One region of the Pseudodesulfovibrio halophilus DSM 5663 genome, then DNA from elsewhere that is predicted to be linked to it. Evidence: predicted binding sites of a transcription regulator. Region 1 holds the regulator's gene; each other region holds the start of a gene.
What was found. The regulator sigma-54, encoded in region 1, starts transcription at its own class of promoters, with help from an activator protein. The targets are predictions, from matches to a motif close to CTGGCACGGNNNNTGCTT.

Region 1 (3,222 bases):
CGTCGAAGCCGAGTTCTTCACCAACAGCGGTCTGGAGATTCAGTAGATGGAAAAGGGCCTCTCCGCCTCCGATCTCAGCAAACGTTACGGTCGCAAGGAAGTCGTTCACAGCATTCGCCTGTCGCTCGGCCGCGAGGAAGTCGTCGGACTGCTCGGGCCCAACGGCGCGGGCAAGACCACGACGTTCTACATGCTCGCCGGGATCGTCAAGCCGTATTCGGGAGACGTCTATCTCAACGGCAGGAATATCACAGACCTTCCGTTGCACGAACGGGCGCGGCTCGGCGTGAGTTATCTGCCGCAGGAAAGCTCCATCTTCCGCAAACTGACGGTTCGCGAGAATCTGCAGATAATCCTTGAGCAGACGGATATGACGCCGCGCCAGCAGCGCGACCGCGCCGATGAGCTTATGGAGATGTTCTCCATAACCAAGCTCGCGGATCAGGCTTCCATGTACCTCTCCGGCGGGGAAAGGCGCAGGCTGGAAATAGCCCGGGCGCTTATCATGAGTCCGGATTTCATTCTTCTCGACGAGCCGTTCGCCGGCATCGACCCCATCGCTGTCATTGATATTCAGGAAATCATCTCCGTGCTCAAGAGTATGGGCATCGGGATTCTCATCTCTGACCACAATGTCCGGGAAACTTTGAATATCTGCGACAGAGCCTACCTTGTGTACGAGGGCACCATCATCCTCGACGGCACGCCTGCCGACATCGTGCAGAGCTCCCGGGCCCGGCAGATCTATCTGGGCGAAGACTTCTCTCTCTAGTTTTTTTCGAGAGTTCCACCCTTTGGTCGTTTACAGTCGCCCGGAAGGTTGGTACAGTTTTTTCATGCTCATTGTGTTGTGTGTGTAAAATCAACATTTGCAGTTGGTTATCCGGTCTTTCTTGCGGTAGTGGAAAGCATGTGGCATACTTCAACACAAGTGATTCGGGTTGTGTACCCCGAGCAAATGACCAATTTTATGTCGAGAACCGGGTGGGACGCCCGCATGAATAGAGAAACCGTATGGGGCTTGAACTCAGGCAACAACTCAAGCTGACGCAGCAGCTGGTCATGACGCCGCAGTTGCAGCAGGCAATCAAGCTGCTGCAGATGTCGCGTCTCGAGCTGGTTGAAACGGTTCAGCAGGAGCTTCTTGAAAATCCTTTTCTGGAGGAATCCGAAAACGAGGCCGTTCAGGAGGCTCCGGAAAAGGAGTCGGACTCCCTCAAGGAAGCGGGCGAGGGGACCGATGAATCCGTCATGCGTGACGCGGACTGGGACAACTACATGGGCGAGTTCTCCAGCTCTTCCAAGCAGTCGCAGGTCCGCGAATACGAGTCCCCGGAAGAGGGCCTGACTTTTGAGGCCCGTCTCGCGTCTAAGCCTTCCCTTGAAGGGCACCTCGGCTGGCAGATCCGTCTCTCCGACTTCTCGGAGCAGGAGGTCGCCATTACCGATGTAATCATAGGCAACCTTGACTCCAACGGTTATCTTCAGGCCAGCATGGAAGAGCTCTGCGAGATGATTCCCGGTGTCGACGAGGATCTCGTCGAGTCCGTGGTCAGGCGCATCCAGCGTCTCGACCCTGTCGGCGTTGCGGCCCGTACTCCGCGTGAATGTCTGCTTGTGCAGATGGAGATGCTCGGCATCGACGATCCCATTCTTGTGTCGATAGTCACCGAACACCTTGAGGACATCGAAAAGAACCGCTTCAAGCCGCTTGCCCGAAAGTTCAAGATTTCTCTGGAAGAGCTCAAGGGGTATCTTGAAGAGCTTCAGAAGCTCGACCCCATGCCTGGCGCCAATTTTTCGAGTACCGAGCCGCACTACGTCAGCCCCGACGTGTATGTTTACAGCTACGGGGACGATTTCGTGATCGTGCTCAACGAGGACGGTCTGCCGCGTTTGCAGATGAACCAGTTCCTCGCCGACACCGTGCAGGGAAGGGCGGATCTGGACAAGGACTATTTCCGCGACAAGATGAGCTCCGCGGCATGGCTGATGAAGAGCCTGTACCAGCGCCAGCGCACGCTCTACAAGGTCATGGAGAGCATCGTGAAGTTTCAGCGCGAATTCTTCGTGGAGGGCGTGACCAAGCTCAAGCCCCTGATCCTCAAGGAGGTCGCCGAAGACATAAACATGCACGAGTCCACGGTCAGCCGCATCACGACGAGCAAGTACGTGTCCACACCGCACGGCATTTTCGAGCTCAAATTCTTTTTCAACAGTGCTCTCGACCTCGGCGACGGTTCGCAGGTCGGGTCGGAAAGCGTCAAGGCGCTCATAAAGAAACTCATAAGCGAGGAGGAGCCGAAAAAACCGCTCAGCGACGAAAAGATCGGCGAGATACTCAAGGAGCGGCTGGACGTGAACATCGCCCGCAGGACCGTGGCAAAGTACCGGTCCGCCATGGGGATTGCATCATCGTCCAAGCGCAAGAGCTATTTTTAGTCAAGGCTTGTTCACTACCCATAACCAGGAGGGTATTCCATGAATATCAGCTTCACCTTCAAGAACTTCGATCCTTCTCAGCATCTGCGGGATTATGCCAACAAGCGCTTCGCCAAGCTCGGCAAGTTCTTCAAGGACACCGACAATGCGGATCTTCAGGTGAACCTCATGGTGGAGAAGCTCCGTCACAAGGCGGACGTCATCCTGGATGCGGACACCATGCACCTGACGGCGATCGAGTCCTCCGAGGACATGTACGCCACCATTGATCTGGTGCTGGACAAGCTTGAGGCGCAGCTTCGCAAGCAGCGCGAGAAGATGAAGGGCAAGACCAGAAAGGTCCGTCAGGAACGGGAGGTTCGCATGAACTACCTGAACTATGGCGAAGACCGTCTTTCCGAGCCCACCATTGTGGGAACGGACAGCTACGTGCCCAAGCCCATGTCCGTGGACGAGGCTGCCATGCAGCTTGACACCATGGATCATGAGTTCCTCGTCTTCAGGAATAGCGAAACCGAGGGCGTCAACGTCATCTACAAGCGCGACAACGGAGACTTCGGCCTCATCGATCCCGGATTCTGATCAATGAAACTTGGTGACTACCTTGAAAAGGACCTGATTCTCTCCGACATGGCCTCGGCCGACAAGGCCGGGGCCCTCGGAGAGCTTGTCGTTCCCTTGCAGGAACGCTTCCCGGACATGGATGCCGACAATGTCCTGCGCGTTCTCAAGGAGCGCGAGGAGCTCGGCACCACAGGCATCGGCGACGGCGTCGCCATT
Region 2 (3,222 bases), on a different contig from region 1:
CATGGGCATCGACGCCTTTCCCGTTTCTCTTGAAGTCGATTTTTCCCGCTCCGGCCTGCCCGCCTTCACCATGGTGGGGCTTCCGGACGGCGCGGTGCGTGAAGCCAAGGAACGCGTGTATTCCGCCCTCAAGAACAGCGGCTTCAAGTTGCCCCCGGCACGGGTGACGGTGAACCTGGCTCCGGCGGACGTGCGCAAGGAAGGCAGCGCCTACGACCTGCCCATGGCCGTCGGCCTGCTCACGGCGTCCGGGGCGCTCGACCCCGACGCGGTGAACGGCTGGTACATGGCCGGGGAGCTCTCCCTCGGCGGACACCTCGGTCCGGTGGACGGCAGCCTTCCGCTGGCCGTGGCCGCGCTGCGCGAAGGGGCAAAAGGGCTGATCCTGCCACGGGGCAACGCGGCCGAGGCCGCGGTGGTTGACGGCCTGCCGGTCATCGGCGTGGACGATCTGGGGCAGGCCGTGCGCTTTCTCTCGGGGCAGGAGCATCTGGAACCGGAGAGCGTGGACATCGAGACCCTCTGGGCCGGACGCGAGACGTTTCTGGAGGACTTCAGCGAGGTCAAGGGGCAGGAGCACGCCAAGCGGGCCATCGAGATCGCCGCTGCCGGAGCGCACAACCTGCTGTTCATCGGCCCTCCCGGCTCCGGCAAGACCATGCTCTCCCAGCGCATCCCCACAGTCCTGCCGCCGCTGGATTTCGACGAGGCGCTGGAGGTTACCAAGGTCTACTCCGTGGCGGGGCGGATGCAGGGCGACCGCGCGCTGATGGTCACCCGGCCCTTTCGCTCGCCGCATCACACCATCTCCGACATCGGGCTCATCGGCGGCGGTCGCTATCCCCAGCCCGGCGAGGTGTCGCTGGCCCACCGGGGCGTGCTGTTCCTTGACGAACTGCCCGAATTCAAAAAGAACGCGCTGGAAGTGCTGCGCCAGCCGCTGGAGGACGGGCGCGTCTCCATCTCCCGCTCGCTGGTCAGCCTGTCATACCCGGCGGATTTCATGCTCGTGGCGGCCATGAACCCCTGCCCGTGCGGTTACATGACGGACGATCAGCACCCGTGCTCCTGCACGCCGCTCGCAGTGCAGCGATACCGCGGCAAGCTCTCCGGGCCGCTGCTGGACCGCATCGACCTGCACGTGGACGTCCCGGCCGTGCCGTACGAAGACCTCAAACGCGAGCGCGGCAGCGTGGACTCCGCCACCATGCGTTCGCGCATCATGGAGGCCCGCGACCGTCAGGCCGAGCGCTTCAAGGGGCTCCCGGTCTCCGTGAACGCCCAACTCACCGGATCGGCGCTGGAAGAGCACTGCCGCCTCGAAGCGACCTGCCACACCTTCCTCGAGAACGCGGTCAAATCCCTCGGCCTGTCAGCCCGCGCCTACACGCGCATCCTGCGCATCGCCCGCACCGTGGCCGACCTCGACGGCAGCGCGGCCATCGCGGTGAACCATCTTGCGGAGGCCATCAACTACCGCACGCTTGATCGCAAGGAGTAGTGCGCTCCCCCCTGCGCCGTCACGCGAACGGCGACAGTTTTTCCGACAATCCGTCGCCTTTTCCGACACTTTTCCGGACCGCCGAGACACCGTACTTACGGAACCGCCTGTAAAATCATATCCATTTTTGGTGGAACACTTTCTGCTTTGCGGAGCCCAAAAAGGAGTTCCGATATGAGGTACAGGACATTGTACTGGTTCCTTTCGGTCATGGTCATGGTTCTGTTGACGGCTCCCGCCTCGGCAGACACGCTGTATTTCGGGCAGGACCTCTCCGGCAGCGCGGCGGACGACGCCGACCCGTTCGACGCCGAGGCCGGATTCCGCAGCCACTTCGCCGGCTACTTCATGGAAGACTTCGAAAGCGGCAGCGGCATCGACTTCGGCAACGGCATCACCGCCACGGCATCCAACGGGTACCTTGGCTCGGCGCAGAGCGAGACGCACTTCGGCAGCGGATACTGGGTCACCAGCCGCGGCACACAGATCACCTTCACCTTCAGCGCTCCGGTCCCGGGCTTCGGCCTGTGGCTCGGCGACCTCGACTACGGCGCGGACATCTTCCTCGCGCTGGACGGAGGCGACCCGCTCGATGTCCCGGACTTCGTCAACTCCGGCGGCACATCGGATGAGATAGCCTTCCTCGGCATCGCGGCGGACCCGTTCTCGTCCGCCACCCTGAGCGGCCTCACCGCATGGATAGATTACGACAACCTCCAGATCGGCAGCGCCGCGACCCCTGTCCCGGAACCGGGCACCGCCGTCATGCTGGCCGTAGGCTTCGGCGCGCTTGGGCTGATCGCCATGAGGCGGCACGGCAGAAAGGCTCCCGTCCGCAACAGACAGGACAGGCAGTAGCCGCAACCTCACAATATAACGGCACCGGGCCGTTAAGGCCTTGACCAACCCGACCGTTCGGCGGCAACTGGTAGCATGAACAAGAACTCCATGCTCCCGGTTGTCGCCGCGGCCCTGTTGTGCATAACCCTGACCGTCCTTCCCGGCTGCACCGCGAAAAGCGGACCCGTCGGCTCCATCGCGAATCTCCCGGCCCGCGATCCGGTCTCGCTTCGCATGCTGCTGGCCGAGATGCCCAAGGGCGCGGAGCTGCACACCCACCTCTCCGGCGTGCCCTACGCCGAGGACTACATAGGATGGGCCGCCCGCGACGGAGCATGCATCGACCGGGAGACAGGCCGAATTTCCGCACCGCCCTGCGACGATTCACAGGCAAAGGCCGCCGGGGCGTACACGGACGCAGACCTCTGGAACCACACGGTCAACGCCCTTTCCACGCGTCAGGACCGCCGCGACGACCGCATGTGGGGACACGACCAGTTCTTCGTCACCTTCGGCAGATTCGGCGCGGCAAACGACGATAAAGGCCGGATGCTCGCGCTCACCTCGCGTCAGGCCGCGCGGGACAAGGTCCAGTATCTTGAAGTGATGCTTTCGGCCTACGGGCCGCAATGGGTCACGCCTTATGCGGCGAAGGCCGGGTGGGATGGCGATCCGGCGCAAACGCTGAAGCGTCTTCAGGATGCCGGGCTGTTTGAAGACATGCCTCAGGCGCGGCAGACGCTTGCCGACTGGGATGCGAAGCGACGCGATCTGTTGGGCGGCGGACCGGGGAGCGACGTGAATGTGCGCTACATCAACCAGATCGTCCGGGTGGTGGAACCGGCTGCCGTCTTCGCTCAGATGGCGTGGTCCTTCGAGCT
Region 3 (3,222 bases), on a different contig from region 1:
GTCGCGCATTTCCTCTTCGGAATAGTTGTCCACGAGAAGGATCAGGCCGCTCTTGAGAAACGAGCTTGTGGCCTCGTGCTCCTTCTTTTCCAGCGAGAGCAGGCCGTCAATCTTGCTCTTGACGGAGAGGTCCAGCAGCGTCCTGACGATTTCACCGTGCGTGGCCGAATCTGCGGAATAGGACCGCGCCGCGGCGGAGAACGCCTCCCGCAGACGTGAAAGCGGGTTGCCGAGCAACATCGCCGCCGCCACTCCGGAGCTCACCACCATGAAGGCGGCAAGATTCAGATAGACTGTCGCACTGCCCGAAAGCAGAAAACTTCCGAGGAAGACGAGCAGGCACACGCCGGTAATCAATGCGCTTTTCATGTTCATGATCTCATTCTCCCTATCTCGTCATCATTATGATTTCCACGCGGCGATTCAGGTCCGCGCTCTCTTCAAGATATGTTGGCACGTCCGGAGAGTATGCTCCGCGCCCGGTCACGGCGATTCGTTCGGGGCGCATGCCGTAACGTCCGACCAGCCGATTCGCAACGGACTCCGCCCTTCCGGCGGAGAGGCTGAATCCGCTCGCCCCTTCCAGCTCCGTGGCATCGGCGTAGCCCACGACCATGGCGTTGCCCTGCGTTGTGCGCAAAATGCCGCCGATCTCGTCGAGGTACTCATCCGCCCCGCTCAGAAGCGACTCCCCGCCGGGAGCGAAGAAAATGTCCCCGCGCATGATCACGCGCAGGGAATCCCCTTCGCGCAGCACCGTCACCGCATTGTCGCGGGCCTTGTAAACGATCTCGCCCTGATAGCCTGCGGGACCGTTCACCGAGTTGGACGAATCGGCGAGCCCGCTCAGGTTGCCGATGAGGCCGAGCAGCGGGTCGATGGAGGTGGTATCACGCGCTCGCTCCGCCGTATCGGGGCTGAAGAGGACCTTGAGGTCCGCCTTGTTGCCCGCATAGACGAAGAGCACGGTGAAAAGGACGAACATGACCATCATCAAATCCGCCCAGGACGTGGCCCAGTCCCCGTTTTGCTCCTGCACGGCGGAAGCCTCGAGGGGATCGGCTTTCATGTCGGAGAAATATTCCTGCATCTGTCCTCCGCTGGTTTTCATCTGCTTGCTAGCAATTACTCTGCCAACGACTCAATACTCTGAAATATTGATAAATATTAAGAAACGAAAAAGGACTATCATTTTTCGCGGCGGAATTCCGACGGCCTCGCATTGACTCCGGGACCGTTTCCGGTCATGAAGCGCGCATGGAAAACAATCAGCAGCACCCCGGCCCGTTCAAGGCGAAAAAGACGATCACGCTCGGCTCCGCATCTCCCAGACGACGCGAACTGCTCGAAAATCTGGGCATCGAATTCTCGGTTGCCCCCAGCGAAGCAGACGAACCCCGCCCCGAGACCGGAGAATCCCCTGCCGCCTATGCGGTTCGCATGGCTGAGACCAAGGCGCGAGAGGTGGCCGGACGACATTTGGATTCCATCGTGGTCGGCTCGGACACGGTGGTGGCTCTGGAAGACCAGATAATGGGCAAACCGGCTGACGACGCCGACGCCCTGCGCATGCTCACGGCGCTGTCCGGGCAGACACATCAGGTGGTAACCGGCGTCGCCGTCCTTTTTCCTGACCGGGAGCCGGTGACATTCGCTGCGGAGACGGAAGTCTGCATGCGCGAGTCCTCCCGTGAGGAGCTTCTCTCCTACATCGCCACGGGCGAACCCGCGGACAAGGCCGGAGCATACGCCATTCAGGGCATCGGGACCTTTCTGGTGACCGAGATTTCCGGTTCGTACACCAACGTCGTGGGCTTGCCTTTGGCAGAACTGCTGGAGACGTTGCTGGAGTATGATATCATTCAGTCCGGATAGGCCGACCCCATATTCATCATTGCGCGTGAACCGCTCGCTTCAGCCCGCTCAAGATAGCACAGGGAGAAATGCAGAATGCCAAAAGAGCCCGCCTGTCACTCTCCGGACACCGGGAGTGATTCCCGCACTCGTGATGCTTCCATGAAAAAACCCGGCAATAAGAATAACGATTGGAAATATGAACTTTCAGCCCTCACGGGATTTAGTCTTTCCGGTGTGTTCTTCATCATTTCCAGCCTAAAAAACGGCGACAGCCTCTCCCTGATTGGCAGTGTCGTCTGGGTCGTAGCCTGTCTGTTCTGGATGCTCCCTTACAGAAAACATTTTTCGAAAGAGTCATGCGACCATACAACACTCCAGACGCACCCACTTGAAAGAGGCTCTCCTCCGAAACCACACGTGAGCCGGATGACCATTCGTACAGTTCGCCCCGATGATCTTAATGCCTGCCTTGCCGTCGAACAGGCCTGCTTTCCTCCGGACGAGGCCGCCGACGCAGAAGGGATTCGCACCCGCATCGAACGCTTCCCCCAAGGGTTTCTCGTTGCGGAATGGGACGGAATGATAGTCGGGCAGGTCAACAGCGGCGCCACCCACAAGGAAGACATCACCGATGAAGCATTCAAAAAACTTGTGGGCCACAACGACGATGGAAAAAACGTTGTCATCTTCAGCCTGAGCGTACTGCCGGAATATCAAGGCAGGGGCATCGCCGCCTCTCTCATGCGCGAATTCATCGCCGCGGCAGCCAGACAGTCACGGCAGGCCATCCTGCTGCTGTGCAAGCACGACCTCGTTTCCTTTTATGAGCGGCTCGGCTTTCACAACAGGGGCCTGTCCTCCAGCACGCACGGCGGAGCCCGCTGGCACGAAATGGCGCTGCCGGTCCGGTCAGGTTCCACCGCTTCCGATGCAAGGAACACTTGACGCCGGGCAGACAAATTGTGTTAATCCTCAGGACAATGCGAATTCGGAGCGACCGGTTCAACGAAATACGCCGGTCCCTTCATCGAACCCAAAGGCTGGCAGGACGTTCTCCCGCACAGGAAAGCGGAACACGTCCAGGTTCATATAAACCTCGACAAGGAGCATGACGTGGCAGATCCCAAGGAATATACCCTGTTCAGCGGCGGTGCCAACGGCGCGGAAGCCTTTTTCGGCGAAATGGCGGAACAGTACGGCCTGAACGAGGTCAACTTCACTTTCGACGGGCACTCCCCTGCCCGTACGCGCGGACTGCGCCCGCTCACCCCGGAAGAGCTCGCACGCAAGGACGTCAGCCTGCACTACGTCTCCAATCTGCTGCATCGCAAATTCACCAACGCAAAGCTGATGCGCTCTGTGCTT

Region 2: the regulator sigma-54 is predicted to act here: its motif matches at 1,632-1,649, upstream of BR24_RS12570 (PEP-CTERM sorting domain-containing protein).
Region 3: the regulator sigma-54 is predicted to act here: its motif matches at 1,120-1,137, upstream of BR24_RS08795 (OmpA/MotB family protein).

What each region holds. Positions count from the first base shown of each region.
Region 1 covers NZ_JCANTV010000015.1:119,386-122,607, reverse strand. Annotated here, with positions in the region: gene BR24_RS15080 (LptA/OstA family protein) at 1-46, shown strand, start outside; gene lptB (LPS export ABC transporter ATP-binding protein) at 47-772, shown strand; gene rpoN (RNA polymerase factor sigma-54) at 1,015-2,442, shown strand; gene hpf (ribosome hibernation-promoting factor, HPF/YfiA family) at 2,482-3,024, shown strand; gene BR24_RS15060 (PTS sugar transporter subunit IIA) at 3,028-3,222, shown strand, end outside.
Region 2 covers NZ_JCANTV010000013.1:109,424-112,645, forward strand. Annotated here, with positions in the region: gene BR24_RS12565 (YifB family Mg chelatase-like AAA ATPase) at 1-1,501, shown strand, start outside; gene BR24_RS12570 (PEP-CTERM sorting domain-containing protein) at 1,676-2,359, shown strand; gene BR24_RS12575 (adenosine deaminase family protein) at 2,435-3,222, shown strand, end outside.
Region 3 covers NZ_JCANTV010000010.1:414,974-418,195, reverse strand. Annotated here, with positions in the region: gene BR24_RS08800 (motility protein A) at 1-375, opposite strand, end outside; gene BR24_RS08795 (OmpA/MotB family protein) at 389-1,090, opposite strand; gene BR24_RS08790 (Maf family protein) at 1,258-1,875, shown strand; gene BR24_RS08785 (GNAT family N-acetyltransferase) at 2,284-2,802, shown strand; gene BR24_RS08780 (hypothetical protein) at 2,971-3,222, shown strand, end outside.